One region of the Corynebacterium camporealensis genome, then DNA from elsewhere that is predicted to be linked to it. Evidence: riboswitches for the same ligand, from Rfam matches in the RefSeq annotation. Region 1 holds a riboswitch; the other holds the start of a gene.
What was found. A riboswitch is a leader RNA that binds a small molecule or an ion and turns the genes downstream of it on or off. The one in region 1 is predicted to bind thiamine pyrophosphate.

Region 1 (16,215 bases):
TCAAGGGCCAGCCGCCCAGCGGTGAATATCTCTTCGGTACCGACAACCTGGGTCGCGACGTGTTGTCCCGACTGCTCTACGGCGGTCGTTACTCCCTGGCAGTCGGCATTCTTGCCACACTGACTGCACTCTTCTTCGGTGCTCTCTTTGGCTCCCTAGCCGCGGTATCGCGCAAGTCGGTCTCTGAGGTCATCATGCGCATCATGGACGTCGTCATGTCCGTGCCAGGCATCGCCCTGGTTGCGGTTGCAGTCGTCGTCTTCCGCGACCCGAACCGCCCGGGCTTCATGCTCGGCGTGATTATCTTCTCCATTGCCTTCGTCTACATCCCGCAGCTGACTCGTATCGTGCGCGCAAACGTGCTTTCTGAGTACGGCGAGGATTACGTCAACGCAGTGGTCGTCTCCGGTGCTCGTGCACCGTGGATTCTGGTCAAGCACGTTGCTCGCAACTGTGCAGCACCCGTCCTGGTGTTTGCTACCGTGCTGGTCGCCGACGCCATCATCCTCGAGGCATCCCTGACCTTTATTGGCGCAGGTCTGCAAGAGCCGGTTCCTACGTGGGGTAATATCCTGTCTTCCGCACAGCAAGGCGTGCTGCGCGGCGAATGGTGGCAGGCACTGTTCCCTGGCCTGATGATCATGATTACCGTGCTCTGCCTCAACATCTTGTCCGAGGGCATTACCGACGCCATGGTCGCTGCACCGAAGGGCCCCTCCTTCGACGACCACGATGTCGATGCTGCCCGTGAGGCCGACAAGCTGCTGGTTGACCCGGTTCGTGCATACGCCGTACAGCGTGAGTCCCTCGAAGAGAAACTCGCCGCGTTGCGGGAGGTTGAGGAGAAACGACAAGACCGCTTCTCCCCTGCCCCGAATACAACGCCACTGCTCGAGGTCAAAGACCTCTGCATCAAGTTCCCACGCCACGGTGACGTCAACGTCGTAGACCATGTGTCCTTCTCTGTCGCTGCCGGCGAGACCATGGGCCTGGTGGGTGAGTCTGGTTGTGGTAAGTCCATTACCTCGCTTGCTGTGATGGGCCTGCTGGATCCTTCCGCCGACATCAGCGGTGAGATTATCTACCAGGGCCAGGATCTGCTCAAGATGCGCGCTGAAGAGCGCCAGAAGCTGCTGGGCAATGAAATCTCGATGGTCTACCAGGACGCGCTGTCGGCGTTGAACCCATCGATGTTGATTCGCACCCAGATGAAGCAGCTAACCTCCCGCGGCGGTACCCGCAGCACTGAGGAACTGCTTGAGTTGGTCGGTCTGGACCCGAAGCGCACGCTCGAGTCCTACCCACACGAGCTCTCTGGTGGTCAGCGTCAGCGCGTGCTCATCGCTATGGCTCTAACCCGTGACCCACAGCTGGTCATCGCCGACGAGCCGACCACTGCACTGGATGTGACCGTGCAAAAGCAGGTCATCGAACTCATCAAGGAACTCCAGCAGAAGCTGGGCTTTGCGATGGTGTTCGTCTCCCACGACCTGGCACTGGTTGCTGAGGTCGCCTACTCCATCACCGTGATGTACGCCGGTCAGGTCATCGAGCAGGGTTCCACCAAGGAACTGCTCACCGACCCGCAGCACGAATACACCCGCGGTCTGCTGGGTGCAGTTCTCTCCATCGAATCCGGTCACGGCAAACTCCATCAGGTACCAGGTGCTGTGCCGTCGCCCGCGGACTTCCCCGACGGCGACCGCTTCGCACCTCGTTCCTCGCACCCGTCGGTGGGTCTGCAAACCCGCCCTGTGATGCGCGAAGTACCTGGCACCATGCACGTCTACGCAGACCTTCCCGACGAGTTGCACTACGCAGCCCGCAAGGAAGCTGCAGGCGAGCTCGACGGCCCACAGCTCAGCGACGCCGAGTACGCCGCAATGGGAAAGGAAAAGTAAATGAGCACTCCTTTGAAAGCTAGTTCCGAGCCCATCATTGAGCTCCGGGACGTCAAGGTACACTTCAAGTCCCGTACCGGCCCCATCTTCAAGCCGAATTGGGTCAAGGCAGTCAACGGCGTGAACCTCAAGCTCCACCAAGGCGAGACCATCGGTCTGGTGGGCGAGTCCGGTTGTGGCAAGTCCACCACCGCAAACGTGATGTGTGGTCTGCAGACACCCACCGATGGTCAGGTCTTCTTCAAAGGCGAAGAGGTCACCAAGCGCACCCCGGCTCACCGCCGCAAGATGGGCCGTGTGGTCTCCGTGGTCTTCCAGGACCCCTCGACCGCATTGAATGCCCGCATGGCCGTTCGCGAACAACTAATCGACCCACTCAACGTGCACAAGGTTGGTACTCCGCAGGAGCGTCAAGAACGCGTCATGGAGCTCATCGGCTTAGTCGGTCTTCCTACCTCCGCACTCGATGCCCTGCCGGGCCAGCTTTCTGGTGGCCAGCGCCAGCGCGTCGCTATCGCCCGTGCTCTCGCTCTCAAACCCGATGTCATCATCGCCGATGAGCCAACCTCGGCACTCGATGTCTCTGTGCGCGCGCAGATTCTGAATCTGCTGACCGAGCTCAAAGCGAAGCTGGGGCTGTCGATGGTCTTTATCTCCCACGACATCCAAACGGTGCGCTACATCTCCGACCGCATCACCGTGATGTACAAGGGCGAAGTCCGCGAAGATGGTCCAGCTGCTGAAGTCTTTGCCAACCCAAAGGACGACTACACCCGCAAGCTGTTGGGTGCTGCTCCATCCCTGTTGCACCCAAATCTTTAAAACTGTGAGCGTGTCAACGCTCGTCATCTGGAAAGGATGAGCATGTCTATCCCTACCCAGGGAGTTGTCCCACCCGTCGTCATTGCCCGTCACCCTGACGGCACTCTGGATTCAGAGTCATACGCCAAGAACCTGCAGCGGCTTATCGATGCCGGCGTGCACGGCCTTTTCATCCTCGGTTCCTCCGGCGAAGGTGCATTTGCCACCAATACCGAGCGCGAACAGATCATCTCCGAGACCATGGACGTCGTCGATGGTCGTCTACCCGTGCTGGTTGGTTGCATCGATACCCAGACGGCTCGCGTGATTGAGCAGGTCAAGGTTGCAGAACGCTACGGCGCTGATGGCGTCGTGGTTACCGCTCCCTTCTACGCATTAGGTGGAATGGCACAGGTCGAAAACCACTTCCGTGCCATCCACGAAGCCAGTGAACTACCCGTCTTCGCCTACGACATTCCCGTCTGCGTGCACACCAAGTTGCCAGTAGAGATGCTGGTGCGCTTGGGTAGCGAAGGCGTTCTCGCTGGTGTGAAGGACTCCTCGGGCGACGATGTGTCCTTCCGCAACCTCGTGCTGGCTAATCGCGCAGCCGGTCATCCGCTAGCGCTATTTACCGGCCATGAAGTTGTTGTCGATGGCGCCTACCTGGCAGGTGCCGATGGCTGCGTGCCAGGTCTCGGCAACGTCGACCCGCACGCTTACGTACGCCAATGGGCTGCCTTCCAGGCTGGCGACTGGGATACCGTCCGCGAGGAACAAGACCGACTGGCCGACCTCATGTTGGTCGCACGCCTGGCAACATCTGTCGCCGGCTTCGGTTGCGGCGTAGGCGGCTTCAAGACTGCCCTGCAGCTGCTCGGTGTCTTTGAGTCCAATACGATGCCAGCCCCAGTTACTGCGCTTAATGCACAAGAAACTGAGGCTGTACGACAGGTTCTTAAAGCCAATGAACTGCTCTAACTAGCTCAGTATTCATCAGCGACAGGACCCGAAGGCCCGGTCACATATTTACGTGGCTGGGTCTTCGTCCCATTTCCACACAAATTCTGCATCGACGGCGAGGGTGTCGAAGTATTCTTTCTCCTGCTCTTCCCAGGTCTCAAACCACTCGTCGTAGTCGGGGTCGCGCTTGATGGCGCGGGCGCGGCGTTCATCGCGCGGGCCGTCGATTTTTACGGTGATCACTGCGCCGCGTTCCTTGGCGGCTTCGATGTTGTCGTCGGTGACGGTGCCCACGCCCTCGACGACGAGGCTGTCACGCACATCGAGGCTGGCCCAGTCGCCAGGGGCACCAGCTTCCCAGTTCCACCGCCAGTAACCGGGGTTCATCCCGCGCAGCACTTGCTCGTGCACCATGCGGGAGCCTTCTTGCAAGCCATACCAGCCAGGATAAAACTCATCGAGGTGAACTACGCGCCACCCCGTTCTTTCAGCTAAAACACTGGCTGCGAGCGTCTTGCCCGCACCAGACGGTCCGTCAATTAATACGGTTACCGGTTGCATGGGCCGTTTTCGCGAAGCGACGGCCCTTTCAATGTCATTAAGTAGGCGGTCTAAATCACTATCTACAGTCATAATCCAAAGAATCTCCAGGAATCAGTAACCACCGAAACTACCACCGGCACGGCTGCGAGTCCCACCACTACCACCATAACTAGGTAGTCCTTGCGCACAAGTGTCGATGATCGAGCCCACGTTCGCTGGCGCGTCCCAACGCGCGCAAAGCCACGAGCTTCCATTGCGGTGGCTAGTTTTCCGCCGCGCCGTAGGGCGAGAACCAGGAGGGCAAAGGCCATCGTCGCTAAGCGTTTGATGCGTCCCTCATCCGCCAGGCCGCGTGCCCTACGGGCTAGCGAAAGCGTTTCCCAGTCGTTTTGGAGCATCGCAAACATGCGCACCGCTGCAACGGCACCCAGTACGAATCGCGGCGGTAAGCGCAGAATCTGGCACAGCGCATCGCCGATCTCCGTTGCCTCCATATCGCGTGCCAGCACAATCATCGGCAGCGCAACGGCGAGCACACGCAGGGTAATCGCAATGGCTAGCTCGACGGAGTTCTCACTAATCGTGATTGCCCACCAGGAGAAGTAGATTTCTCCACCCGGGTCTCCGTAGAGCAACATCGACACACCCGATAGCGCCGCCAGGACGAAGAGGAACCAACCCCGGCGCAACAAGTCCGCGGCACCCACCAGCGGCGCGAACACCGCCACAATGACCAAAGCGACCGCTGCTGACACCCAGTCGACCGATAGCAGCAGCGGTGTGGCAAAGACGGCCATCGCGAAAATGCGCGTTACCGGGTTTACGCCGGCTAAGAGGTTTACTCGCGTGTTAGCCATTGGACACCTCCACGCGGTAGTCCCCCAGTGCTGCGATAAATTGCGGGTCGTGGGTCACCGAGGCGATGGTGGTGCCAGAATCGGCAAGCTCGCGCAACAGACGCACCAACTCGGCAAAGGTTTCCGGGTCCTGGCCGTAGGTGGGTTCATCGAGAAGCAACACCTCCGGGGTGGCGACAAGTGCCGCGGCGACAGACAATCGGCGCTTCTCCCCACCCGACAAGGTAAAAGGATTAGCGTCAGCGACGTGTTCTAAGCGCATCGAAGCCAAAAGCCTATCGATGCCCGCGTGCTCCTCATCCACGCCCATCACCCGGGCACCAATCTCCATTTCCTCGCGCACGTTGCGCGCAATGAAACTGTGCTCCGGATTTTGAAAGACAAAGCCAATGCGGGTGGCCAAATCCTTCGACGACCATTGATGGGGCGCACCCTTGACCGACCCGCGAATATCAGCTGCTACCTGCACCTTTCCCTTGCGTGGTTTAAGCAAACCACCCATGGTCATCAACCATGTGGACTTGCCCACGCCATTCGGCCCAGTAATCACCGTCGAGGCACCGCGCGGCAACACATAGTTTCGTGGTGGTCCCCAACGGGTCAATAGGTCCTGAGACGCAAGAGCCGGAGTCTGGTGTCCGTTTCCAATGTCTTTTCGCGCCGACGGTAACTGCGGCACGGGACGGGTCGCGAGGACATCGGCGACGGGGCCTTCGCTGACGATGGTGCCCTGTTCCAGACAAAGGGCGCGGTCGAGGACGTGCTCCCAGGGCTGCGCGTTATGCTCGACGACGATGAGTGTCGCGCCGGTGTCAGCGACGATGCGGTCGACAGCGTCGATGACAGACGCAGCTCCCGCGGGGTCGAGGTTGGCGGTGGGTTCATCGAGAAGCAGCACGCCTGCGCCCATGGCGATAACACCGGCAAGTGCCAGGCGCTGTTTCTGGCCACCAGACAGCCGGTCCGTGGGGTGGTCCAGTCCTACCTCGAGGCCAACAAGGTCCACAGCGTGGTGGACGCGGCGCCAGATCTCGTCGCGTTCGATGCCGAGGTTCTCGCAACCAAAAGCAACGTCGTCGCCGACACGACCGTAGACAACCTGCGAGTCGGGGTCTTGGAGGACCAAGCCGACGGGGACGTCGCGGCCGGGTTGCTGGGTGTCGCCGTAGGCATCATAAAGCATGATGCTTCCGGACTGCTGGCCTTCATCGTCGCCGCCGAGAACTCCTGCAATAGCGGAGACCAGCGTCGATTTGCCAGAACCAGAATCGCCGCACAGCAGCACCCGTTCACCGGGCTGAATATCGAAATCAATGTCCTGCAGCGCAGCAGTGCTGCGGCTTGCGTGCTTCCAACCATAACCCCGGGCGCGAATGCCCGTGGCCGCCACTTAACGTGCCTCCCGGCCTACCGCGAAGCGATCCAGCACGCCGGTGCGTGCCAAAGCTTGGACCAGGAAGTAGCCTACGATGCCGGCGATGACGATACCCGAAATCGAGGTCGCGATGAGGTAGTAGATGTTGAACTCCAGGGAGCGTGCCAGGTTGCCGGAGGTAAACAGCTCGAGGATGAAGGCACCTACGCCCGCACCCAACCCGGCGAGTGCAGCAACACCAAGGTTGAAACGCTTGTAGAGGAAAATCGCGAAAATGATTTCCGCGCCTAGCCCCTGGGCCAGACCGGAGTAAAGCGTGCCGATGCCCCACTGCGAGCCGAGTGCTGCCGAGACAGATGCTGCAAGCGTTTCGACGTAGATGGCCGCACCCGGCTTGCGGATGACAAGGCCACCAATGACACCGGCAATGAGCCAGCCACCAGTAGCAATGCCACCAAAGCCAGGGGTGAGCGAATCCATGGCGAGGAACCATGCGTAGCCAACAGAATTCCAAACCAGGAACAGCAGGCCGCAGGCCACGCCCAACACGGAGGCCACCACGATGTCGATGACGCGCCACGACAGCGTGCGCTGCGGTTTAACAGAAGCGGTGGCAGGGGATGAAGATACAGAGGTACCCAAAATTTCTATCCTTCCTATCGCCGGTATTACCCGGATCAGGTTCGACGGTTCTACAGGCGGTCTCGTCTGTAGTCTCAGCCCCCAGCGCGGGAGCACCCGTTAGATTGCCGCTTCAGCATAGCAAAATCCCCGTTCTATACCCCTTAACAGGGCCAGAACGGGGATTTTCGCGTTTACCGCTTTAGAACGGGAAGTCCTCATCCAGCGGGACGGAGGCGCCGGTGAACTCGGCAAAGCCGTCATCGCCGTAGATGGAATCGCCGTAAGTCGGGATGGAGTACGCAGCGTTGCGTGCGGCCTCGGTCGGCTTGACGGAGATGTTGCGGTAACGAGAGATACCGGTACCAGCCGGGATCAACTTACCGATAATCACGTTCTCCTTCAGACCGATGAGCTTATCGGAGCGCTTGTTGATAGCCGCGTCGGTAAGCACACGCGTGGTCTCCTGGAAGGAGGCTGCGGACAGCCAGGACTCGGTAGCCAGGGAGGCCTTGGTAATACCCATGATCTCCGAGCGCAGCTGAGCCGGCTCGCCACCTTCGGCAACCTGTGCGGCGTTGATCTGCTTGGCCTCAGAAAGGTCAACCAGGGTACCCGGCAGGAACTCAGTGGAACCTGCATCGATGACGGTACCGCGACGCAGCATCTGGCGGATGATGATCTCGATGTGCTTGTCGTGGATGGCCACACCCTGGGTGCGGTACACGGCCTGCACTTCGTCGATCAGGTGCTTTTCGACGCCACGGCGGCCCAGCACCTCCAGCACATCGTGCGGGTCGGCAGCACCGCGCATGAGGCGCTCGCCGGTCTCCACGTGGTCACCATCGCGCAGGGAGCGCTCGATCATGGCCTCTGGGTTGGACTCCATCGGGCGGCGGACCTGAGCCAGGCCCTGACGCTTCGACAGCTTCTCGTAGACAACATCGTCGGAGCCGTCATCCGGGTGGATGGTCAGGGTCCAGAAGTTGCCCTCGTCGGACAGGGACACGGTGCCGTCGACAGAAGCGATCGGTGCGCGGTTCTTCGGGTTACGAGCCTCAAACAGCTCCTGAACACGCGGCAGACCACCAGTAATGTCGCCACCGACACCACCCTGGTGGAAGGTACGCATGGTCAGCTGGGTACCCGGCTCACCAATCGACTGTGCAGCGACGATGCCGACTGCCTCGCCGATGTCGACCAGCTGACCAGAAGCCATGGACTTGCCGTAGCACTTAGCGCAGACACCAGCCGGGGTCTGGCAAGTCAGTACGGAACGGACCTTCAGGTCGGTAACGCCAGCGTCCAGCAGCTTGTCGGTGAGTTCCTCGGTGAGGTCCTCGCCAGCAGCGGCGATGACGTTGCCCTCGTCGTCCTTGACGTCGGAAGCGATGACGCGGCCGGAAGCGGAGGTCTCCCACAGCTCGTGCAGGGTAGCCTTGCCGCCTTCGACAGCCGGAGCCTCGCCGATCGGGACGCGCACGCCCTGGCGGGTGCCACAGTCCTCTTCGCGGACGATGACGTCCTGGGCCACGTCCACCAGACGACGGGTGAGGTAACCCGAGTCGGCGGTACGCAGTGCGGTATCGGCCAGGCCCTTACGGGAACCGTGGGAGTTGTTGAAGTACTCCAGCACGGACAGGCCTTCACGGAAGGAGGTCTTAATCGGACGGGTGATGTAATCGCCGTGCGAGTTCACCACCATGCCCTTCATACCGGCCAGGGTCCAGATCTGACGCATGTTACCGGCAGCACCGGACTTCACGATCATCGGAATTGGGTTGTCGTCCGGGTACATATCCTCGACCGCGTTACCCACGGTGTCGGTTGCATCCTTCCACAGCTCAACCAGACGGTCGTAGCGCTCGCGCTCGGTCAGAGCACCCTGCTCCCAGTACTTGCGCTCGATGCGCTCTGCTTCCTTCTCGTAGGACTCGAGCACCTCGGTCTTGTTCGGCAGAACCAGCACGTCGGACATGGTAATCGTCACGCCGGAACGGGTTGCCCAGTAGAAGCCAGCGTCCTTCATCTTGTCCAGGACCTGAGCCACAGTGATCATCGGGTACTTGGCTGCAAGGTCGTTAATGACATCGCCCAGCAGTACCGAGTTAGCCACGCCGCCCTTACGGACCATGACGCCCTCGAGGTACGGGTAGTTCCACGGCAGCAGATCGTTGAACATGATGCGACCCAGGGTGGTCTCTGCCAGCCAGGCATCGCCCTTGTTCCAGCCATCCGGGAAGAGCTCGTTTTCGATCTCTGCCGGCGGGCGCAGGTGGGAGATGCGGACCTTGATCGGAGCCTGCAGGCCGAGCACACCGCGGTCGCGAGCCATGATGGCCTCGGCGTAGGAGGAGTACACACCCTGTGCCGGACCGTTCTCGTCGGCCTCGCGGTAGCGACCCTCGCCACCGATCTCGTCCTCGGACTTGTCCATGGTCAGGTAGTACAGACCGGTGACCATATCCAGACGCGGCATGGCCAGCGGCTTACCGGAAGCCGGGGACAGAATGTTGTTGGAAGCCAGCATCAGCACGCGGGCCTCAGCCTGAGCCTCAGCGGACAGCGGCAGGTGAACTGCCATCTGGTCGCCGTCGAAGTCAGCGTTGAACGCCTCACAAGCCAGCGGGTGCAGCTGAATAGCCTTACCCTCGACCAGCTTCGGCTCGAAGGCCTGGATACCCAGACGGTGCAGGGTAGGTGCACGGTTGAGCATCACTGGGTGCTCAGCAATGGCCTCTTCCAGAACGTCCCACACCTCGGAGCGCTGACGCTCCACCATGCGCTTCGCGGACTTGATGTTCTGTGCGTAGTCGTTTTCGACCAGGCGCTTCATGACGAACGGCTTAAACAGCTCGAGAGCCATCAGCTTCGGCAGACCACACTCATGCAGCTTCAGCTGCGGACCGACAATAATAACCGAACGGCCGGAGTAGTCCACACGCTTACCCAGCAGGTTCTGGCGGAAGCGGCCCTGCTTACCCTTCAGCAGGTCAGACAGGGACTTCAGCGGACGGTTGCCCGGACCGGTGACCGGGCGGCCGCGACGACCGTTGTCGAAGAGCGCGTCCACAGACTCCTGCAGCATGCGCTTCTCGTTGTTCACGATGATCTCTGGTGCACCCAGGTCGATCATGCGCTTCAGACGGTTGTTGCGGTTAATCACACGACGGTAAAGATCGTTCAGGTCGGAGGTAGCGAAGCGGCCACCGTCAAGCTGAACCATCGGGCGCAGCTCCGGCGGGATCACCGGGATTGCGTCCAGAACCATGCCTGCCGGGTCGTTGCCGGAGCGCAGGAAGGCTGCAACAACCTTCAGGCGCTTCAGCGCACGCATCTTCTTCTGGCCCTTGCCGTTGTTGATGACCTCGCGCAGGGACTCAGCCTCTGCCTCGAGATCGAAGTTACGGATCAGGGTCTGGATAGCCTCAGCACCCATGCCGCCGGTGAAGTAATCCTCGTAGCGGTCGACCAGCTCGTCGTAGATGGTCTCGTCGATGATCATCTGCTTCGGAGCCAGCTTGATGAAGGTATTCCAGATCTCATCCAGGCGTGCGACCTCGCGCTCGCCGCGCTCACGGATGTGCTGCATTTCCTTTTCAGCAGCGTTCTTGATCTTCTTACGAGCATCAGCCTTGGCGCCTTCAGCCTCCAGCTCAGCCAGATCTTCTTCCAGCTTGGCGGCACGCTCAGCAATTTCTGCCTCGGTGTCGTCTTCTACGTCCTTCTTCTCCAGCAGCATTTCTGCTTCCAGAGTGGACTGGTCCTGGTGGCGAGCCTCTTCATCCACAGAGGTGATGATGTTGGCTGCGAAGTAGATGATGCGCTCCAGATCCTTCGGAGCGAGATCCAGCAGGTAGCCCAGGCGGGACGGAACGCCCTTGAAGTACCAGATGTGGGTTACCGGAGCGGCCAGTTCAATGTGGCCCATGCGCTCACGGCGCACCTTGGACTTGGTCACCTCGACGCCACAGCGCTCACAGATGATGCCCTTGTAACGCACACGCTTGTACTTACCGCAGGAGCACTCCCAGTCGCGGGTAGGACCGAAGATGCGCTCGCAGAACAGGCCGTCCTTCTCCGGCTTGAGCGTGCGGTAGTTGATGGTCTCTGGCTTTTTGACTTCGCCCTTGGACCAACGACGAATGTCGTCGGCGGTGGCCAGACCGATGCGGAGCTCGTCGAAGAGGTTTACGTCGAACACGTAAATTCTCCCTTTCATCCTCGAATACGAGGAATTGATGGCTTTTAAGATTTATACGGTTAACGCCCGCCGCCAGCCGGTAGGGCCGGCGGGGACCGAAATGTCATTTCGCGGTACTAGGCGATGTCAGCCGAGGAACCCTCGTCGCGGGACAGGTTAATGCCCAGCGACGGGCTGTCCATGTCGTCCTCATCGGAACCGGACAGCTCCATCGGAGTGCCGTCGGTGGAGAGAACCTCCACGTTCAGGCACAGCGACTGCAGCTCCTTGAGCAACACCTTGAAGGACTCCGGAATGCCCGGATCCGGGATGTTGTCGCCCTTGACGATTGCCTCGTAGACCTTCACACGACCAACCACGTCATCGGACTTGATGGTCAGCAGCTCCTGCAGGGTGTAGGCAGCGCCGTAAGCCTGCATTGCCCACACCTCCATCTCGCCGAAGCGCTGGCCACCGAACTGGGCCTTACCACCCAGCGGCTGCTGGGTAATCATGGAGTAAGGGCCGGTGGAACGGGCGTGAATCTTCTCGTCGACCAGGTGGTGCAGCTTCAGCATGTACATGTAGCCAACCGAAACTGGGTACATGTACGGCTCGCCGGAGCGACCATCGAAAAGCTTTGCCTTGCCGTCGCCGTCGACCAGCACGTCGCCGTCGCGGTTCGGGCGGGAGGAAGCCAGCAGGCGGCCGACCTCTTCGTTGGAGGCACCGTCGAAGACCGGGGTGGCGGTCAGCGAGTCCGCTGGGACATCGTAAAGCTCTTCCGGCAGGGTCTTGAGCAGCTCTTCGTTAGCCGGATCGTCCACGTCGACCTTCCAGCCAGCGTGAGCCAGCCAGCCAAGGTGAACCTCGAGCACCTGGCCGATGTTCATACGACGCGGCACACCGTGGGTGTTCAAGATGATGTCGACCGGGGTGCCATCCTCCATGAACGGCATGTCCTCAGGCGGCAGGATCTTGCCGACAACACCCTTGTTGCCGTGGCGACCTGCCAGCTTGTCGCCGTCCTGGATCTTGCGTTTCTGGGCAACGTAGACACGAATCATCTCGTTGACACCAGGTGCCAGATCGTCGTCTTCCTCGCGGGAGAAGCGGGCAACGCCAATGACCTTGCCGACCTCACCGTGCGGAACCTTCATGGAGGTATCGCGGACCTCGCGAGCCTTCTCACCAAAGATGGCGCGCAGCAGGCGCTCTTCCGGAGTCAGCTCGGTCTCGCCCTTCGGGGTGACCTTACCGACCAGGATGTCGCCCGGGCGAACATCTGCACCGATGCGCACGATGCCGCGCTCATCCAGGTCAGACAGGACATCTTCGGAGACGTTCGGGATCTCGCGGGTGATCTCCTCCGGGCCCAGCTTGGTGTCACGAGCATCAATCTCGTGCTCCTCGATGTGGACAGAGGTCAGAATGTCCTCTTCCACAATGCGCTGGTTGAGGATGATGGCGTCCTCGTAGTTGTGGCCTTCCCACGGCATGAACGCAACCAGCAGGTTGCGGCCCAGCGACATTTCGCCGTTGTGGGTACCCGGGCCATCGGCAAGCACCTGGCCTGCTTCAACACGGTCACCAATGGACACCAGTGGGGTCTGGTTGTAGTTGGTGCCCTGGTTGGTGCGCTCGAACTTGCGCAGCATGTAGGTATCGCGCTGGCCCTCGTCGTCCATGATGGTGATGAGGTCAGCGGTGACGTTTTCCACGACACCAGCCTTCGGGGTGATGACCAGGTCGCCTGCGTCGTAAGCAGCGCGCTGCTCCATACCGGTGCCCACGAAAGGAGCCTCGGAGCGAACCAGCGGGACAGCCTGACGCTGCATGTTGGCACCCATCAGTGCACGGTTAGCATCGTCGTGCTCCAGGAACGGAATCATGGCGGTTGCCACAGAGACCATCTGGCGCGGGGAGACGTCGACGTAGTCCACGCCGGAAGCCTCGGTCACGCCGATGTCGCCGTCCTTCAGACGGACCTCGATGCGGTCGCCGATGATGTTGCCCTCAGCGTCCTGCTCGACCTCAGCCTGCGCAATTGCGAAGCGATCCTCTTCATCAGCGGTCAGGTACTCGACCTGGTCGGTGACCTTACCGTCGACAACCTTGCGGTACGGGGTCTCGATGAAGCCGAAGGAGTTCACGCGTGCGTAGGAGGCCAGGGAGCCGATCAGGCCAATGTTCGGACCCTCAGGGGTCTCAATCGGGCACATACGGCCGTAGTGGGAAGCGTGAACGTCGCGGACCTCAATGCCGGCGCGGTCACGGGTCAGACCACCCGGGCCCAGCGCGGACAGGCGGCGCTTGTGGGTCAGGCCCGACAGGGAGTTGTTGTGGTCCATAAACTGCGACAGCTGCGAGGTACCGAAGAACTCGCGGATGGCAGCAGAAACCGGGCGCACGTTAATCAGGGAGGTCGGGGTAATCGACTCAGCGTCCTGAGTGGTCATGCGCTCACGAACCACGCGCTCCATGCGGGACAGGCCGACGCGCACCTGGTTCTGGATCAGCTCGCCCACGGTGCGCAGACGACGGTTACCGAAGTGGTCGATGTCGTCGGTGTTGATGGAAATGGTCTCACCGTTCGGAGCCTGCATCTCGCGCTCACCGACGTGCAGACGCACCAGGTACTCGAGGGTGACGGCAATGTCTTCCTCGGTCAGGGTCATCAGACCATCGTGATCGCCGCCCAGGCCCAGCTTGCGGTTGACCTTGTAACGGCCGACCTTAGCCAGGTCGTAGCGCTTTGCGCGGAAGAAGGAGTTGTCCAGCAGGGACTGTGCGAGCTCGCGGGTCGGCTGCTCGCCTGGGCGCTGCTTGCGGTAAATCTCCAGCAGTGCCTCGTCGGTGTTCGACACACCGTCGGACTCCAGGGTGGACATCATCAGCTCGGAGAAGCCGAAACGCTCACGGATCTTCTCCTCGGACCAGCCCAGTGCCTTCAGCAGCACGGTCACTGGCTGACGACGCTTGCGGTCGATACGGACACCCACGGTGTCGCGCTTATCGACGTCAAACTCCAACCATGCACCACGCGACGGAATCACCTTCACGGAGTGCAGCGGGCGCTCCGTGGACTTGTCGATGGTCTGGTCGAAGTACACACCCGGGGAGCGCACCAGCTGGGACACGACGACACGCTCGGTGCCGTTCACGATGAACGTGCCCTTGTCCGTCATCAGCGGGAAATCGCCAATGAAGACGGTCTGGGACTTAATCTCCTTGGTGTCGTTGTTAATGAACTCCGCCGTCACGTACAACGGCGCGGAGTAGTTAATGTCCTTTTCCTTGCACTCGTCGACCGTGTTCTTGGTCGGCTCAAAGCGCGGCTCGGACAGGGACAATGACATGTTGCCCGAGTAGTCCTGAATCGGCGACAGCTCTTCGAGGATGTCCTCGAGGCCGCTGGTTACGCGCGCGTCTTCGCCGCGCTCGGCCTGCTGCTTTTCACGCCACTCCGGCGTGCCGACGAGCCACGAAAAAGAGTCAAGTTGTAGATCGAGGAGGCCCGGTAGAGCGATAGGCTCGCTAATCTTCGCGAACGAGTATCGCTTCGGGGCTCCAGGGATATTGGCCACTGACTTGGTCTGGCGGGAGACTGCCAAGATGGGTCCTTCCAGCACCTCACGCGGATTGCTTCCTCGCCCTGGCCGACGAGGCGCAAAACCGCTGGTAATTTTAGCATTCGGTCTGCTGTGGAATACCTGGGTTCAGAAAGCACAAAATCACCTTGTCAAGTGAGGTTTTGCCATCACCTACTCGAAAGGCTAAATGTGCACCGAAGATCCAGATTCCAGCGCAAAGAAACAGCCTATACTAAACCAGCTGGCATGTAAAGGTGCGCGCAACCCACCCCTGGTGTTGCAGCGCATTTCGGGGGAATCATCTACGTGGTTCCGCAAAGCGCTTCCCCAGCGCTTTGTTCCAAGGGCAGCCTACCATCATCCTCGCGATATTCCGCAAGTGGACGCGTGCCTATTTGCTCACAGGCACACTATTTCCCTTACGATGGGAGCCCTTAGGGCGCTTACCCTGGGACTTCTTGCCACCAAAAGCTCCAAATGCACCCAGCAAACCAATCAGAATCAGGATGGCGCCGACGATAATCGCGACCCAGCGTGCAATATTTGCCGCTACTGGATTGTGGAATTCATCGGCCTGCGCCAGCAGCTCCGCGCGCTCTTCCTCACTGGTGGCACCCTCAAAGACGAAAGCACGCTCCTTTCCGACGCCCGCCCGGTCACCGTAGTAATCATCAATCGCGACCTCTAGACCGACAATCATGCCGGTCTCCTGGTCCACGAAGTAGTCACGCGTGCCCGAGTGGTACAGATAGCCCTGCTCGGTCTCGCCTTCTTCTTCGCCTTCCAGCTGCGTCGTCGTACCCAGCGCGGAGTACAACGTCGCCACGTTCACCGGCTCAATTTCCTGGTGGTAGCGGTAGACCGTACGGCCCTCGATGTCCATTTCTTCCTGGAAGACCGCATCGCGCGCCTGGCGCAGCGTCGGGTCAAAGACCGGGTACGTGGTCTGCTCGGCATCGGCCGGGAACTTCATCCAGTAGCCCTCAATCGGGACTTCATCGCTCGGGCTGGCAATCGTGTGGCTCAAATTCGCCGGCGTGACCGCCTCACCGGTCAGACGATCCATGGAATAGGTCCACACCTTTGCCGAAGCCAAATCCTCCAGTCCCTCGCCCTGTCCGCGCATCGTCGACTCACCCACACGAATAGTCGCATTGTCCTCATCCGCCGGATTCTGGACATCCATGTGCAGCTGATAAGTCAGCGGGCCCTCATAAGGCTCCTCACCTTCCTCACTCAAAATGCGCGCGTGCCCCGACTCGTCGTGCAGCGTCCACGTCGACTTCTCCAAATCCAACGGCATACGCGCGTTGTAGTTCAGAAAAGCCGGCGCCACGATACCTGCAGCCACCAAGGCAACACCGAGGCCGAGCAGGAG
Region 2 (16,215 bases), 910 kb from region 1:
CTAACACCCCGTACCGTCCGAGCGATGATCGCCACCATGTGGTCATTATCGGCGCCGGATTCGGCGGCCTGAATGCTGTTAAGCAGCTCAAGGGCGCTGACGTTGATGTCACCCTGATCGATAAGAAGAACCACCACCTGTTCCAGCCGATGCTGTACCAGGTAGCAACCGGCATGATCTCCTCCGGTGAGATCGCACCGTCTACCCGTCAGCTGCTGCGCCATCAGGACAACGTCAACTTCGTCAACGGCGAAGTCACCGACGTTGATATCAAGGCACAGACCGTGACCGCGGAGCTGGGCGAGTACTCCCGTACCTTCGCTTATGACTCCATCATTGTCGCTGCTGGTTCCGGCCAGTCCTACTTCGGCAACGATCACTTCGCTGAGTTCGCACCGGGCATGAAGACCCTGGATGACGCACTCGAGCTACGCTCCCGCATCGTTTCTGCCTTCGAAGAAGCAGAGCTTACCGATGACCCGGAGGAGCGCGAGCGCCTGCTGACCTTCATCATCGTTGGTGCTGGCCCGACCGGTGTGGAGCTGACCGGCCAGATCGTGGAGATGGCTCACCGCACCCTGGCGGATCTCTACAACCACTACTCCCCGATGGCTGCCAAGATTTACCTGCTGGACGGTGCTCCGCAGGTTCTGCCGCCGTTCGGCAAGCGTCTGGGCCGCAAGGCAAAGCGTGCTCTGGAAAAGCAGGGCGTTATCGTTCGCCTGAACGCTATGGTTACCGACGTCACCGAGGACGCCGTGACCTACAAGAACATGAAGACCGAAGAAAACGTCACCATCGAGGGCGCAACCAAGATCTGGTCCGCTGGTGTGGCTGCTTCCCCGCTGGGCAAGTCCATTGCTGAGCAGGCTGGTGTCGAGGCTGACCGCGCTGGTCGCGTTCCGGTCAACAAGGACCTGACCGTTGGCAACTACGACAACGTCTACGTCATCGGCGACATGATGGGTCTGGACCGCTTGCCGGGTCTGGCACAGGTCGCAATTCAGACCGGTGGCCACGCTGCCAAGCTGATTGAGGCCAAGGTCGACGAGGAGTCGACTGCCGACGAGAACGAGGCATTCGACTACTTCGACAAGGGCTCCATGGCGATCATCTCCCGCTTCAAGGCCGTCGTGAAGCTGGGCAAGACCGAAATCACCGGCTTCCCGGCATGGGTCATGTGGATGGCACTGCACTTCACCTACGTCACCGGCCTGCGCTCCCGCCTGGCTGTGACCGTCAACTGGCTGACCAACCTGGTTTCCCGCAACCGCGGCAACCTGGAAATCACCCAGCAGCAGCGCCACGCACGCAACATCATCGGCAAGAAGCAGGGCGAGTAATCCCCTAAGCGCCGTCTGAACGAAGACCATCTGCAACATGCAGGTGGTCTTCTTGCTGTTTTCACACCTTCGGGGGTACGCGAGTAAAAAGTTGCTGCGATAGTCGACGAATGATTGCTAGCCTCGGGACTTATACAACATGGGGTGCCCCGCCAGCGGGGCTGAGAAATACCCATTGAACCTGCTCTCAGTTAGAACTAGCGAAGGAATTGTTGTGGATTTTGCTGATGCGCATGCCTGCCTTCAGAAGGTAGAACCGCTCGTACAATGCTTGACCAACAAGGTCGTCACCAACTTCACCGCCAATGCACTATTGGCCGCGGGCGCTAGCCCAGCGATGTTGGATACTCCAGAAGAATCAGAAGAGTTCGCCCAGATCGCCCATGGTGTGCTGATCAACATCGGAACCCCCTCCACTGAGCAATACGGCGGTATGCGTGCTGCCATCGCCGGTGCACAGGGCCACACGCCATGGGTGCTCGACCCGGTGGCCATGGGTGGACCGAAACTCCGCAGCGACTTTGCCCGCGAGGTCGTCCAACAGCACCCGGCAGCCATTCGCGGTAATGCCTCGGAAATCATCGCGCTCAATGGTGGCGCCGGCGGCCGCGGTACCGAATCCACTGCCAACGTCAACGATGCACTGGCTGCCGCTCAAGAACTAGCCAAGAAAACTGGCGCTGTTGTCGGTGTATCGGGCCCGAAGGACCTCATCGTGGATGCCAACCAACACGTGCTCATTGAAGGCGGGCATCCCCTGCTGCAGAAAGTCACCGGCACCGGTTGTGCGCTTGGTGCTCTGTGCGCGGCCTACCTGGGTGCCTACGACGACCCATTCGTCGCAGTAGCTACCGCACACGCACACGCCTCTGCTGCGGGCAGCGTCGCCGTCCGCAGCGCTAGCGCCCCTGGCTCTTTCGCCGTGGCCTGGTTGGATGCGCTCTATGAACTAGACGGTGCTGCTATCGCAAACGAGGTGACCATCAAGTGATTGACTACTCGCTTTATCTCATTACCGACCCAGACTTAGCTGGTGGTCGCGACAACGTCGTTCCCACAGTGCTCAAAGCCGTCGAGGGTGGCGTGACCGTCGTGCAGCTGCGCGACAAGACCGCCAGCGACGAAGAGATCGAAGCCATGGGACGCGAACTTCTCGACCAGCTCGGCGATATCCCGCTGTTTATCAACGACCGCGTCGAGGTCGCCGCACGCCTTGGCTGCCATGCCCATGTGGGCCAATCCGATATGGCCATGGAAAAGGCCCGCGAGCTCCTCGGACCTGACCAGCTGCTCGGCGTATCCGCATCTACACCAGAAGAAATCAAGGCCGCTGCGAGTGCTGACGTGGTCGGTATTGGACCTGTCTTTTCGACTGCCACCAAAGCCGACGCCCCCGAAGGAATGGGCGTGGAGGCTGCTGCCAAGCTAGCCACTCATGCACGCGAGGTCGGCACTACTCCAGTAGCTATCGGTGGCATTAAAGGCCACAACGCAGCTGATTTCACCCAGACTGACTTCGCAGGAATCTGCGTGGTCAGCGACATCATGGCAGCCGACGACCCTGCTGCTGCCGCACGCGAACTCAAGGAGGCCTACCGTGGCTAAGACCCAGCAACCCGCACGTGTTCTCTCGATTGCCGGTACTGACCCCACCGGTGGCGCCGGTATCCAAGCAGACCTGAAAGCCATTGCCGCTGCCGATGGTTTCGGCATGAGCGTGGTCACCGCTCTGGTTGCCCAAAACACTCAAGGCGTGCGCAGCATCCATCTGCCACCCGTGGAGTTCCTGCGCGAGCAGCTCGATGCCGTCCTCGACGATGTTGACGTCGACGCAGTGAAAATCGGCATGCTCTCCAACACCGCCATCGCCGACGTTGTACGCGAATACCTCCCCCGCTTCGGCGACGTCCCAGTCGTCCTCGATCCCGTCATGGTGGCCTCGTCCAATGATCGCCTGCTCGACGCTGAAGCCGAAGATGCTGTGCGTGAGCTTTGCCAACACGCCACGGTCATTACACCCAACCTGAAAGAGCTTGCCGTTCTCACCCAAAACGATGAAGCCGACGACTTCGACGTGGCTATCGAACAAGCCCAGGCCTGGGCCGACAAGCACAACACCGCCATCATCGTAAAAGGCGGTCACTTGCGCAGCGACATCGCCGATAACGCGGTCGTGCGCCCGAACCAAGAACCTTTCCGCGTTCCCAGCCCCCGCGTCGACACCAACAACACCCACGGCACAGGATGTTCGTTGTCCTCAGCCCTTGCCACCCGTCTGGGCGCTGGCGATGACCTGGAGCGTGCACTGACCTGGTCGACTAATTGGCTGCACGAAGCCATCGCGAATGCCGATGCACTTCACGTCGGCAAGGGCAACGGCCCAGTCGACCACTTCCACCGCAGCCGTCGTCTGCAAGGCGGTGCGGAGCTCTTCCCCGTCGCTGTCGTTACCGATGAGAACAACGACGGCGTCGCCGCGTCGAGGAATATCTCCGCGGAGGCAGAGACCAGCGAACTACCTGCACCGAAGCTAGAAGCTCCTGGTCCGCACACCCAGCGCATGTGGGACGTTGGTGCACAGTACTTCGCTGACATCCAGGACTTAAGCTTCATCCAGCAGTTGGGTCAAGGAACGCTTAATCGCGAGGACTTCCGTTTCTACCTGCAGCAGGATTCCTTCTACTTGGACCTGTACTCCAAGTCCCTGGCACGTCTGGCTGGCATGGCCCGTAACCAAAAGGATCAGCTGCACTGGGCACAGGGTGCTGCGGAGTGCATCAGCGTCGAAGCTGACCTGCACCGCACTGAGCTTAACGATGACTCTCGTGGTTCACACGTTGAGTCTGACACTGCAGCGATTTTGCCCTCGCGTGTTACCCGCGCATATACGGACTTCCTGAGTGCTACCACGCACACTGATGACTATGTCGTCGGCATTGGTGCGGTTCTCCCCTGCTACTGGCTCTACGCCGAAGTCGGCCTGCACCTGTTTGAGCAAAACCACCCGGGCCACCCCTTCGAGGAATGGCTGGACATGTACGGCGGCCAGGACTTCCTGGATGACACCCGTCGTGTACTAGACATCGCAGAGCGCGCACTGGCCGACGCTAGCCCAGAAACCCGCCGTCGTGCTGAGCAGGCCTACGCCCAAGCTGCGTTCTACGAGGTCGAATTCTTCGACCAAGCGCATCGTCGTTAACGCGCGTCGTCGGTAAAGCGACGGCGCGGGGACGAAAGACTAAAGGCTGAAGCCTTTGTTAGCGGGCGTAAGCCCGCTGACGCTAATCCAAGAGCGAGGAGCCGGGCTTCGATAAGACGGCGACGAGGAAGGTCGAGTTCGGGTGGAAGACCTTCAGGTCCCAGGAGGAGAACTTAAAGTCGACGCGAAAGCCGACCTCCTTGGCCATCTGCATGAAGTCGTCGAATTCCCAGCCGCGGCCTTCGCCGAAGCCGGTAACAAAGCGGCCGCCGGGGTGCAGGCTGTCGAAGATGTTGCGCAGCGCGGCGGTGCGACCTTCGACGGCGAGAAAGCCCATGACGTTACCGGCAGCAACGGCGAGGTCGAAGTTCTCGCCCGGAATGGTGTCTTCGGATAGATCGCCTACTTCCCAGGTGCCTTCTGGGTGATCGGCTTCGGCGTGCTGGATAAGAATCGGATCCACATCGACGCCGACGACCTCGTGGCCCCGGCGAAGGAGTTCGCCGCCTAAGCGGCCGGTACCGCAGCCGGCGTCAAGGATGCGGGAATTGCGTTCCACCATGGCATCGACAAGCCGTGCTTCGCCGTGGATGTCTTTACCCTGGGCTTCTAAGACCTTCCACTTTCGTGCAAAGTTGTGCGAATGCTCCGGGTTTGCGCTCGTAACTTCTTTCCAGGTGGGCATGCGCTCAATTATAAGCTCTTGCGCAGTGTAGGCTTTACCCGCTACCGAAAACTCCGAAGGAGGCACACTCGCATGGCTGTCGTACCCTCTCCATTTAGGCCGCGCAAAAAGGGCGAAAACTCGACCCCGTCGCGGCTTGCGGTGCCTGCTGAACGCGCAATTGAGCACTGCCGCGTCTTCGTCGACGGTGAAGCCCTGCCGGGCGAATACACCCCGCATTCGGCACAAGACGCGGTGAAAGAATACGGCCGCGGCTTTGTGTGGGTGGGTTTGCATGAGCCTTTGGAATCCCAGATGACGAAGGTGGCCTCGGAGTTTAATATTCACGAACTGATCGTCGAAGACGCAGTCCAAGCACACCAGCGCCCTAAGCTGGAGCGTTACGACGACCAGTTGTTCATGGTGGCTCGCTCGGTCAATTACCGTGACCACGATGAGGTGCTAGATAAGCGCCAGATCATCTCCACTGGTGAGGTGCAGATGATTATGGGCGCAGACTTCCTCATTACCGTCCGCCACGGTGCGAAGCTGCCGAACCTGGCCTACGTGGTCGATGGTGAGCAGGACCTAGTCGAGCTGGGTCCAGTGGCGATGGCCTGGAAGATTCTGGATATGATGGTCGACCGTTACTCGGAAATTGCCCAGCTTATTTCCGATGAGGTCGATGAAATTGAAGAAGAAGTCTTCACCCCACGACAGAAGTTCAACATCGACCGTATTTACACCTTCAAGCGTGAGATCTTGGAGATGAAGCACGCGATTAACCCGTTGTCGGTCGCGCTCAAGCACATGATTTCCGACCACAAGGATCTCATCTCCAAACAGATTCGTTCTTACCTGCGTGACGTCCACGACCACGAGCTGGTCGTTAAAGACCAGGTGGCCAACTTCGATGAGCGCCTAACCTCGCTTATCGATGCCTCCGTGGCCAAGGTGACCATGCAGCAAAACTCTGACATGCGCACCATTTCTGCAGTCGTTGGCATGTGGGCAGCACCCACCCTGGTAGCAGGTATCTACGGCATGAACTTTGACCGCATGCCGGAGCTGCACTGGACGCTTGGCTACCCGATGGCGATTCTCATCATGGTCGGCGTGGTGACGGGTCTGTTTATCTGGTTCCGCAAGAACGACTGGCTTTAGGCATCGAGAAGCATGGTGCGCAGCGTACTGCGTGCCAAAAGGGTCTCACCCTGGGTGATGTCGATGTTCCACAGGTGGGTACGACGACCCAGCTGAATCGGGGTGGCCACGGCCTCTACTTCGCCTTCGCTGGTGGACTTGATGAAGTCCGTGGAGTTATTCACGCCCACTGCAGGCTTACCGCCGGCGACCACGCTGGCAATCGAAGCAACGGACTCGGCCAAGGATGCATAAAATCCACCGTTAGCCACGCCCCAAGGCTGGTGCGTGTCCGGAGTAACCGGCGCGACCAAGCGGGCTTCCTTCGGCCCCAGGTAGGTAAAACGCATGCCGAGGGTCTTGCCCAAACCCATGTTGTGCTTTTCTAATTCGGCGAGATCTTCTTCACTCAGAGGGGCTTTCCGGGCGCGGGCGAGCATCTCTTCTAAAACCTGCAAATGTTTCATAGGAGACAACCATAGTGCGTGTTCTAAGATGGTTGCCATGACTGAAAAGACAGATCTCGCGCAGATTGGCGTAGTTGGACTAGCCGTGATGGGCTCGAACCTGGCCCGTAACTTTGCTCGCAATGGCAACACTGTTGCTGTGTACAACCGTAGCCCGGAAAAGACCCAGGCTCTTATTGCCGATCACGGTGAGGAAGGAAACTTCCTGCCCGCCGAGACGGTCGAAGACTTCGTTGCTTCCCTGGAGCGCCCCCGCAAGGCGATCATCATGGTGCAGGCTGGCAAGGCTACCGATGCTGTGATTGACCAGCTGGCTGAGGCCATGGATGAAGGCGACATCATCATCGATGGTGGCAACGCGCTCTACACCGACACCATGCGTCGTGAAAAGGAGGTCGCAGCCTGCGGCCGTCACTTCGTCGGTGCTGGTATCTCCGGTGGCGAAGAAGGCGCACTGAATGGCCCATCCATCATGCCTGGTGGCCCGGCTGAGTCCTGGGAAACCCTGGGCCCAATTCTGGAGTCCATTGCGGCCAACGTTGACGGCACCCCGTGTGTCACCCACATCGGTCCGGATGGTGCTGGCCACTTCGTGAAGATGGTCCACAACGGCATCGAGTACGCCGACATGCAGGTCATCGGCGAGGCTTACCAGCTGCTGCGCTACGGCGCGGGTATGGAGCCAGCGGAAATCGCGGAGGTCTTCCGCGAGTGGAACTCCGGCGACCTGGATTCCTACCTCATTGAAATCACCGCTGAGGTCCTGGCTCAGACCGACCCGGATACGGGCGCACCACTTGTCGATGTCATCGTCGACGAAGCCGGCCAGAAGGGCACCGGCCGCTGGACCGCGATTAACGGTCTGGATCTGGGCGTGCCGATCACCGCTATTGCCGAGGCCGTCTTTGCCCGTGCACTCTCCTCCTCCACTGACCAGCGCGCTGCTGCTCAGGAAGGTCAGCTGCCTGCTGGCGTTGACACGGACGCGGATATCTCCAAGGACGAGTTCATCGAGGACGTCCGCCGTGCCCTCTACGCATCCAAGCTGATTGCGTACTCTCAGGGCTTTGATGAAATCAAGGCCGGTTCCAAGGAATACGGCTGGGAAGTCGACCCACGCGACCTGGCCACCATCTGGCGTGGCGGCTGCATCATCCGTGCGAAGTTCCTGGATCGTATCCGCGAGGCCTACGACACCAACCCGGATCTGCCAGCACTGATTCTGGATCCGTACTTCAAGTCTGAGCTGGAAGACCTCATCGCCCCGTGGCGTCGTGTGGTCGTCAAGGCCACCCAGCTGGGTCTGCCGGTTCCGGTCTTTGCTTCTTCCCTGTCCTACTACGACAGCCTGCGTGCCAAGCGCCTGCCGGCTGCTCTGATTCAGGGCCAGCGTGACTTCTTCGGCGCGCACACCTTCAAGCGCACCGACCGCGAGGGCACCTTCCACATCGAGTGGTCCGGCGACCGCAGCCAGACTGAAAGCTAGTATGACCGACTTTTCTTCCCTGGGCCTGCCACGTGACATCGTGCAGGTCCTCGCCCAACAGGGCATCACTGAACCTTTCCCCATCCAAGCCGCAGCTATCCCAGATGCGGTGGCGGGAAAGGATGTCTTAGGGCGCGGCCCGACTGGTTCGGGCAAGACTTTTACCTTTGGCCTGCCGATGATTACCCGGCTGGCCGAGGCCGGCGCCTCGCGCCCCGGTCATCCCCGCGGTCTAGTGCTTGCACCTACCCGCGAACTTGCCACGCAGATTCACGAGCGCCTCGACGAACCTGCCAACGCCATGGGCTTGCGCGTGCTTTCTGTCGTCGGTGGCGTGAACATCAACCGCCACATCCGCTCGCTGGCTAGGCCCGTCGACCTCCTGGTGGCCACCCCGGGTCGTGCACAAGACCTCATCAACCAAGGTCACTTAACCCTGGATGAAGTCCGCATTACCACTTTGGATGAAGCCGATCAGATGGCGGACATGGGCTTTTTGCCACAGGTGCGCAAGCTCCTGCGCGCTACCCCACAGGATGGTCAGCGACTGCTCTTTTCTGCCACCTTGGATGGTGAGGTGCAAAAGCTGGTCAAGGAGTTCCTCCATAACCCAGTCACGCACTCCACCGCCCCGGCGGAAGCATCCGTGGACACGATGAGTCACCACCTGGTCTTCGTTGGGAAGCGCGAGCAGCGCAACGCCGTGGTGCTGCGCATCGGCGCACGCGAAGGCAAGACGATCATGTTCATGCGCACCAAACACGGCGTGGATCGCCAAGCTAAGAAGCTGCGCCGTGTCGGCATCAACGCTTACCCATTGCATGGCGATAAGGGACAAGGCTCGCGCACCGCAGCTATCGATGGTTTCCGCGACGGCTCCATCCCAGTTCTCGTGGCCACCGATATCGCTGCACGCGGCATCGACATCGCCGACGTTGACCTCGTCGTCCACGTCGATCCCCCAGCTGAGCACAAGGCCTACCTGCACCGCGCTGGCCGTACTGCCCGCGGTGGTGCCACAGGCAAGGTAGTCACACTATGCATGAACGAGCAACGCGACGAAGTAGCCAAGCTATTAAACAAAGCTGGCGTCGACGCCGCCGAGCTCGACTTAAGCGACATGGACACCCCGGAGCGTTCCCCACAACTGGCGCAGCTCACCGGTGCCCGTAAACCTGCGGGCACTACCCTGCCTCCGCCCGGCGCAGCACAGCAAAGCCAGCGCACCAAGCGTGGCGAAGCCGCGCAGGGCAAGGGCAAGCAGGGCAATCGAAGCTCGAATTCGCGCGGCCGTAACAACGCCAAGGATGCGAAACAGAGCCCCTGGGGTAAGCCGAAAAGGAAGTCCCGTTATCGTGGTGCCGGGCAAGATCATCCACGACAGGGCCAAGGTAAGAAGAACTCTTCGACTCGAAGGAAGCGACAAGGACGATAGCGTTGACGGAGATTTATTCGGAGCAGATCTGGCAGGAAAAGCAGGCCGCTCACGAAGCACGTGCGGAAGACCGCCTGCAGCGATTCCGCCATCCCGGCAGCTACCATCCAGTCCACGACTTTCTGTTCTCCTACTACCCGGTTCGCCCCTCGCACTTGCGCAAATGGCATCCGGGTATCGGGGTGGCCCTCGAAGGTAACCCACCGCATGAGCAGTGGCGCGACTACACCCGGACTAACGACGGTGTGACAGTCAACCTGGACACGCTGTGGCCACGTCGCGGGGATTCCTTCCTTTATATCCGGAAGCTGCTGGCGAATACTCGGCAGCGTCCTGCGCAGTTTGATTGCTTTGGCCTGCATGAATGGGCCATGTGCTACAAGACGGACCAGCCACGCCACGACTTGCCGCTGCGCTTAGGCGCGGAAGGCACCAACGAGGTCGTGGAGACCCACAAGATCCGGTGTAGCCACTACGATGCTTTTCGTTTCTTTACTCCACCTGCGCGTCCGTTGAATCTGCGGGTACTAACCCGTGAGGATCAGCCTGACACCGAACAAGCAGGCTGCGTGCACGCGACGATGGATCTGTATAAGTGGGCCTGGAAGCTAGGCCCGCTGGTCCCCGGTGATGTCTTCCTTGATTGCCTGGACTTAGCTATCGATGCACGCACGTTGGATATGGAAGCATCCCCTTATGACTGCCGGGACTGGGGTTATGGTGTCGTCGCCATTGAAACCCCGGAAGGTAAGGCGGAATATGTGCGTCGGCAGCGTGAGCTGTCCGAGCGTGGCGATCCGCTAAGGCAGCGGCTTGTTGGCCTCATCGACGCGGCTGACCCAGCTACAATTAAGCGATAAAAGTTCTACTTTCAAGCGGAAGGACTGTCCATGGGGCGACACGCGAACGGCAAGAACACCTATTCGCTCGCAGGGTGGGTAATCGCCGTCATCGTTGCGATCATCGCTGTGATCGCATTGGTGCTGTGGCTGATGCTCGGAAACAATGACGACGGTGATGACTCCACTGCTGCGCAGGAAGACACACAGGTCACCTCAGAGGAACAGACCGCTGAGGAGACCACTGAAGAGTCTTCTGCTGAAGAAGAGTCGGCGGAGGAAACCACGTCGGAAGAAGAATCCTCTGAGCCTTCCACCCCGGCTGCACCTGCTGGTCTGGAGTTCGCACCGAACACGCTGTTCCTGCTGGATACCTCCGATGCCTTAGCACCGAACTTCGATGCTGTGACCGGCGCTATGGTCGATGCCGCTAATGAGCTGGGTGGCCAGGATGGCGCGGTGGCACTGTGGAACTACTCTTCCCCACTGTCGGAGACCGCCACTGTTGGCTACCGCCAGAACGTCAGCTTCGGTCCGGCTAACAACGTCACTGAAGCACTGCCCCGCTTTGGCACTGGTGGTGTTCCACAGACCCGCAGCGCTGTGACTGCAGCACTGGGCAACGCCATTGACCAAGCCAACGACACCGGCGACAAGGTCAACGTCGTTCTGGTGACCACCGGCACCGCACAGGACATGGACGACAACGCCTTCCGCGCACAGCTAGGCGAGCTTAACAACGACAACGTCTCACTCGCAGTCGTCCACTTGGGCGACGGCGACACCGACGCTGTTCTTGAAGATTCCGCTGATTACTTCGGCACTGTCTCCAACCCCGGCGACCAGGCCGCTGTAGCCCAGGAACTGAACGAAGCTGCTGGCATCTAGCCTTCCTTCTAGCTGACTTCGCCAAGCACTAGACCTCGGATTATTCCGAGGGCTTTAGTCATGCGTGGCTGCAGTCCGAGTGGATACTCGAGCACACGGCTGCAGATACACTACACCCCCTTATCCTGCCGGGAGTTGCCAGGATAAGGGGGTGTAGCTCTCTCTACTAGGAGGGGTCTTAGGAAGTCTTGCGCTGACGGCGAGCTGCCAGCTCGTCCAGGCCGATGACGGTGGCTTCGTCGTCGGTGTTGTCCACACGCTCTGCCGGGAAGTTGGAGATGGTGCCGGAAAGTTCCTTCATGATGCCTGGAACTGCAATGCCGAATACGCCCTGGCCGCCGGCCAGAAGGTCGATTACCTCTTCGTTGGAGCGGCACTCGTAGACGGTGGTGCCATCAGAAACGAGAGTGAGCTCAGCCAAGTCATTAACACCACGGTCACGTAGGGATTCGACTGCCAGGCGGATGTTCTGCAGAGAAATGCCGGTGTCCAGCAGGCGCTTGACAATCTTGAGAACCAGGACGTCCTTGAAGGAGTACAGGCGCTGGGAACCAGAGCCGCGTGCGTTGCGGATGGAAGGCTTGACCAGGTTGGTGCGTGCCCAGTAGTCGAGCTGGCGGTAGGTGATGCCGGCGACCTGGCATGCGATCGGTACGCGGTAGCCGACCTCCTCGTCTGGTCCGACGTCGAAGAGGGATTCCTGCACGTACTCGTCGTGGGTGGTGCCCTTGTTCATAGTCACGTAATTACTCCCGTGGGTTTTGTTCTAAAGACTTATTTAAGTGCACTGCCAAAGACTCGTCAAGAGTGGAGTGTCACTTAACTCTCTAGTACAACTTTAGACTCTGTAGGAACAATACTATCAGTAATCACACGCGTGTCATTATTTTCTTTTTTCACACGAGTAAACCCCCGTCTCGCCTGAAACGGGGGTTAGAGGAATTAGCTATTTGATTTATATTGCGTTTCGATCGATTTAGCGATCCTCGGCAGGGTTGTTGCCGTCGCCGCCGTCGCTGTCGGTGCCGCTTCCCTGCTCGCCTTCGTCGTCGTTGCTGACGGTGTTGTCAGAGTTGCTGTTGTCTTCGCCGAGGAGTTCTTCTTCGGACATGCCGAGTGAGCGCATCATTTCGGCGAAGTCTTCGTCCTTGGCGGCATCGTGGGGTTGATCGTCGTCTTCGTGGGTCTCGGCGGGTTCGAACTGCAGTTGGAAGTATTCCTCGAGGTCTTCTGGGGTGAGAAAGACTGCGGTGGACTGCAGGACGTCCGGGTCGATCTGAATTTGCTGGTCGAAGTAGTCGGCCACGATGAGAGCATCGCTCATGCGGGAGTCGAGTACTTGGCCAGAGGCGACGGTGATGTCCACCATGAAGGCGCCTTCATATTGGTGGACGATGCGGATGGAGGTAACGCCGCCGAGTTCTTCGATGAGGTCGATGAGCACATCGATGGCAGCAGGACGCTTGGAGTTGTAGCCCTGCAGTTTGGCTTGGGTGTAGGCGCCATCATCCGGGGAGAGCCAGATGGGCAGGATGCGATCGCCTTCGACCCAGCGAAACAGTGCGCACAGGTCGCCTTCGGGCGGCATGTCGTGGATGCCGTGAAACTCTAGGGAAACGTCATCGCTCATGGGTACTACCCTCCCATAGTCGGCGGGGATGTGTGTGCTTTAAGCCTCGTACTCGTTGCGCAGCTCAGTCTTGAGCAGTGTGCCCTGTAAAGAGACAACCAGGGCGGTCATCTGCTGGGACAGCTCAGCTGCTTGCTGAGTTGCGGTATCGGACTTGGAGTTAGCAACCGGGTCAGCAACCTGCGAAATCAAATCAGCCTGACGGCGTGCGTAGTTGCGCAGCGACTTCAGGTGACGGGTTTCAAAGCCGAAAGCGCGCAGTGCCACGGCGTTGGAGACCACAGCGACATCGTCAGTGTTAAAGAATCCGGAAGAATCCGGAGAGATAAGTCCGATGCGGGTTAGTTCCGCAACGTCGTCGATGGTGCACTCAGCTTGCTTGGCTACTTCCTCATCGGTGAGACGAGACAGAGTTGGTGCGCGGAATTTCTCCGGCGAGACCATGGGCTCTGCCTTAGAAGCAGTCACGATGGCGGTGACCTGACCGGAATCCATAGCTTCGAGCTGCTCACGGATGACCTTCAGCGGAGTGTAGTTGTCGCGCTGCGTGGTCAGGATGTAGCGGAGACGATCGACGTCCTGCTGAGTAAAGCGGCGGTAGCCCGAGGCGGTGCGCTGTGGGCTGACCAGGCCCTCAGATTCCAGGAAGCGAATCTTCGACACCGTTACTTCCGGAAACTCCTTGTGGAGTTGATCCAACACCACGCCAATGGACATGGTCTTGGCCTTCTTCTTGGAAGACTTGGGGCGGTAGGCCGCTGAAGATTGTGCTGCGTTCACTGTGTCTCTAAAAGTTTCTGCTCGCTGGTGTTAAGGCTATAGAAGGTGCAAAAGAAACGGGCCGCACAGCAGCGCGGCCCGTCTGCTTCAAATCCTAGTTCCGCTTACTGCTGGTTAGCAATGAAGACCAGACGGAACTTACCGATCTGGATCTCGTCGCCGACCTCAAGCTCCTGAGAGTTGCGTGGCTCGCGGTTGACGTAGGTGCCGTTCAGGGATCCCACGTCGACGACCTCGAACTTGCCGTCGTTCTGACGGAACTCTGCATGACGACGGGACACGGTCACGTCATCGAGGAAGATGTCTGCCTCCGGGTGGCGGCCAGCCGTGGTGGTTGGCTGATCCAGCAGGAAGCGGGCACCGGCATTCGGACCACGCTTGACCACCAGGAGAGCCTGGCCCTCTGGCAGGTTGTCGACGCCAGAAACGGAGCTGTCAGCGCCAGCAGAAGCGCCGTTTTCCATTTCCTTCAGGAGATCCGCACGAAAGACCGAAGTGGTCTCGACCTGTGGCTCCGGGGTTCCGGTGTTCTCACTCATTGTTACCTCCGAGAGGATTAATCTAGTTTGTCTTATTCCAATGATAGCTACTCCCCGGCCCGTTGGTGGCCAGGGGAGGAATAATACTTACCTGAACATGTTACCAATTCCCCGCAGTGCTGAGTTGCCAGAACCGGCCAAAGGATTGTCTGAAACCATGTAAGTCCAGGTAGCAGACGGTCGAGCCAGACCATTTTCATCCAGGTGGGCGCCCTCGGAGTCGATAGAGACTTCAGCAAAAGTATTAAATGCCTCACTCTTAGCTCGGTGTGCCAATTCCTTGAACTCACGCACCGCAATGCGGTGGTACTCGTCGATGGGCGTCTCCCGTGCAATAGCACGCAGGTGAATGGACTCACGCACATCATCCATGAGCTCCAGGTGATCCGCCCAGGCCAGATCCAGGTGGTAGAGCATGATTTCGCGGGCGGCTGCTTCCTTTACCTCGGCAGGCAGGTCCTCAAGCTCAGCGGCACGCTGCGGGTTGTGCTCAGCCAATTCCTGCCAGGCAGTATCGGTGTCCAGTAGTGCGTCGCGGCGCTTATCGATGCTTACTCGCTGGTCCGCCAGCAACTGATTGTATTTCCAGGTCTGCGCATGGATTTCCAGCAGCTGGCCTTCGGTGACACGCTGGCAATGTTCGACGAAGTCAGAGACTCGCTTGGACTGGATTCGGCCGGACTCATCCGGCTGGGCAGCAAGCGACTCGTCTTCCCCACCCTGGCGCACAATGTCGTCTTCCAAGGACACGAAGAACAGGCTCAAACCGGGGTCGCCCTGGCGACCCGCACGGCCGCGGAGCTGGTTATCCAGACGTGCAGTGCGATAACGGGAGGTGCCATAGACTGCCAGGCCGCCGAGTTCCGCCACGGCGTCGTGGTCGGATTCGTCAGCGCCACCGAGTTTGATGTCGGTACCGCGGCCAGCCATCTGGGTAGAAACAGTCACACGGCCAATATCGCCGGCTTCGGCAATGATCTTGGCTTCCTCGGCATCGTTCTTTGCGTTCAGCACGTTGACCTCAATGCCACGTTCTTGGAGAGCCTCAGCGAGTTCCTCGGACTCTGCGACATCGTGAGTACCGACCAGGATGGGTTGGCCGGTGGCATGGACCTGCGAGATTTCGTCGACGATGGCCTGGTTCTTGTCCTCCAGCGTGGCGTAGATGCGGTCAGCTTCGTCAAAGCGCTGCAGTTCCTTATGCCGGTCAATGACTGAGACGTGCAGGTCGTAGAACTGACGCAGCTGATCAGTCGCCTCGACTGCCGTGCCGGTCATGCCACACACCAGTGGATAGCGGCGCATGAGTTCCTGCAAGGTAATGGTGTCGAGGATCCGACCGCCCTCGGATACTTCGAGGCCTTCCTTGGCCTCGACTGCGGCCTGCAACCCATCGGGCCAGCGCTGGAGGTCGGCTACGCGGCCGCGGGAGGCATCGATAAGCTGCAGCTTCCCGTCCACAACTAGATAGTGGATATCGCGAATCAATAGCGCTTTAGCGTGAAGCGCTAGGTTGACTTTGACCAGGATGGTGCCGATGTTTTCTTCCGAATACAGCGAATCAATGCCCAACGCACGCTCAACGCGGTGGGCGCCATCGTCGGTTAGCGCAACGGTGCGGCCATCCTCGCCCAAGGTGTAGTCGATATCTTCGCGCAGGCGGGAGACCACATTGGTGATATGCCCTGTGGGAGCTTCACCCGGACGGTTGCCGGCGAGGACGAGTGGCACCAGGGCTTCATCGACAAGCACGGAGTCTGCCTCATCGACCAAGGCGACATCGGCGTGCGCCTGCACCGTCT

Region 2: another riboswitch for thiamine pyrophosphate. It lies ahead of thiM (hydroxyethylthiazole kinase); the one in region 1 lies ahead of UL81_RS01625 (ECF transporter S component).

The regions. Positions count from the first base shown of each region.
Region 1 is NZ_CP011311.1:323,222-339,436, reverse strand. Features, by position in the region: gene UL81_RS01655 (dipeptide/oligopeptide/nickel ABC transporter permease/ATP-binding protein) at 1-1,901, shown strand, start outside; gene UL81_RS01650 (ABC transporter ATP-binding protein) at 1,902-2,723, shown strand; gene UL81_RS01645 (dihydrodipicolinate synthase family protein) at 2,766-3,683, shown strand; gene UL81_RS01640 (nucleoside/nucleotide kinase family protein) at 3,732-4,298, opposite strand; gene UL81_RS01635 (energy-coupling factor transporter transmembrane component T family protein) at 4,295-5,065, opposite strand; gene UL81_RS01630 (ABC transporter ATP-binding protein) at 5,058-6,455, opposite strand; gene UL81_RS01625 (ECF transporter S component) at 6,456-7,082, opposite strand; TPP riboswitch at 7,076-7,190, opposite strand; gene UL81_RS01620 (DNA-directed RNA polymerase subunit beta') at 7,264-11,265, opposite strand; gene rpoB (DNA-directed RNA polymerase subunit beta) at 11,382-14,876, opposite strand; gene UL81_RS01610 (DUF3068 domain-containing protein) at 15,229-16,215, opposite strand, start outside.
Region 2 is NZ_CP011311.1:1,230,585-1,246,799, reverse strand. Features, by position in the region: gene UL81_RS05810 (NAD(P)/FAD-dependent oxidoreductase) at 1-1,343, shown strand, start outside; TPP riboswitch at 1,474-1,570, shown strand; gene thiM (hydroxyethylthiazole kinase) at 1,552-2,334, shown strand; partial or broken gene UL81_RS05795 (bifunctional hydroxymethylpyrimidine kinase/phosphomethylpyrimidine kinase) at 2,331-4,542, shown strand; gene UL81_RS05790 (class I SAM-dependent DNA methyltransferase) at 4,625-5,227, opposite strand; gene corA (magnesium/cobalt transporter CorA) at 5,300-6,370, shown strand; gene UL81_RS05780 (PaaI family thioesterase) at 6,367-6,816, opposite strand; gene gndA (NADP-dependent phosphogluconate dehydrogenase) at 6,854-8,302, shown strand; gene UL81_RS05770 (DEAD/DEAH box helicase) at 8,304-9,737, shown strand; gene UL81_RS05765 (hypothetical protein) at 9,740-10,597, shown strand; gene UL81_RS05760 (hypothetical protein) at 10,628-11,464, shown strand; gene UL81_RS05755 (MerR family transcriptional regulator) at 11,643-12,200, opposite strand; gene UL81_RS05750 (bifunctional nuclease domain-containing protein) at 12,441-13,094, opposite strand; gene ftsR (transcriptional regulator FtsR) at 13,134-13,811, opposite strand; gene odhI (oxoglutarate dehydrogenase inhibitor Odhl) at 13,979-14,413, opposite strand; gene secA2 (accessory Sec system translocase SecA2) at 14,501-16,215, opposite strand, start outside.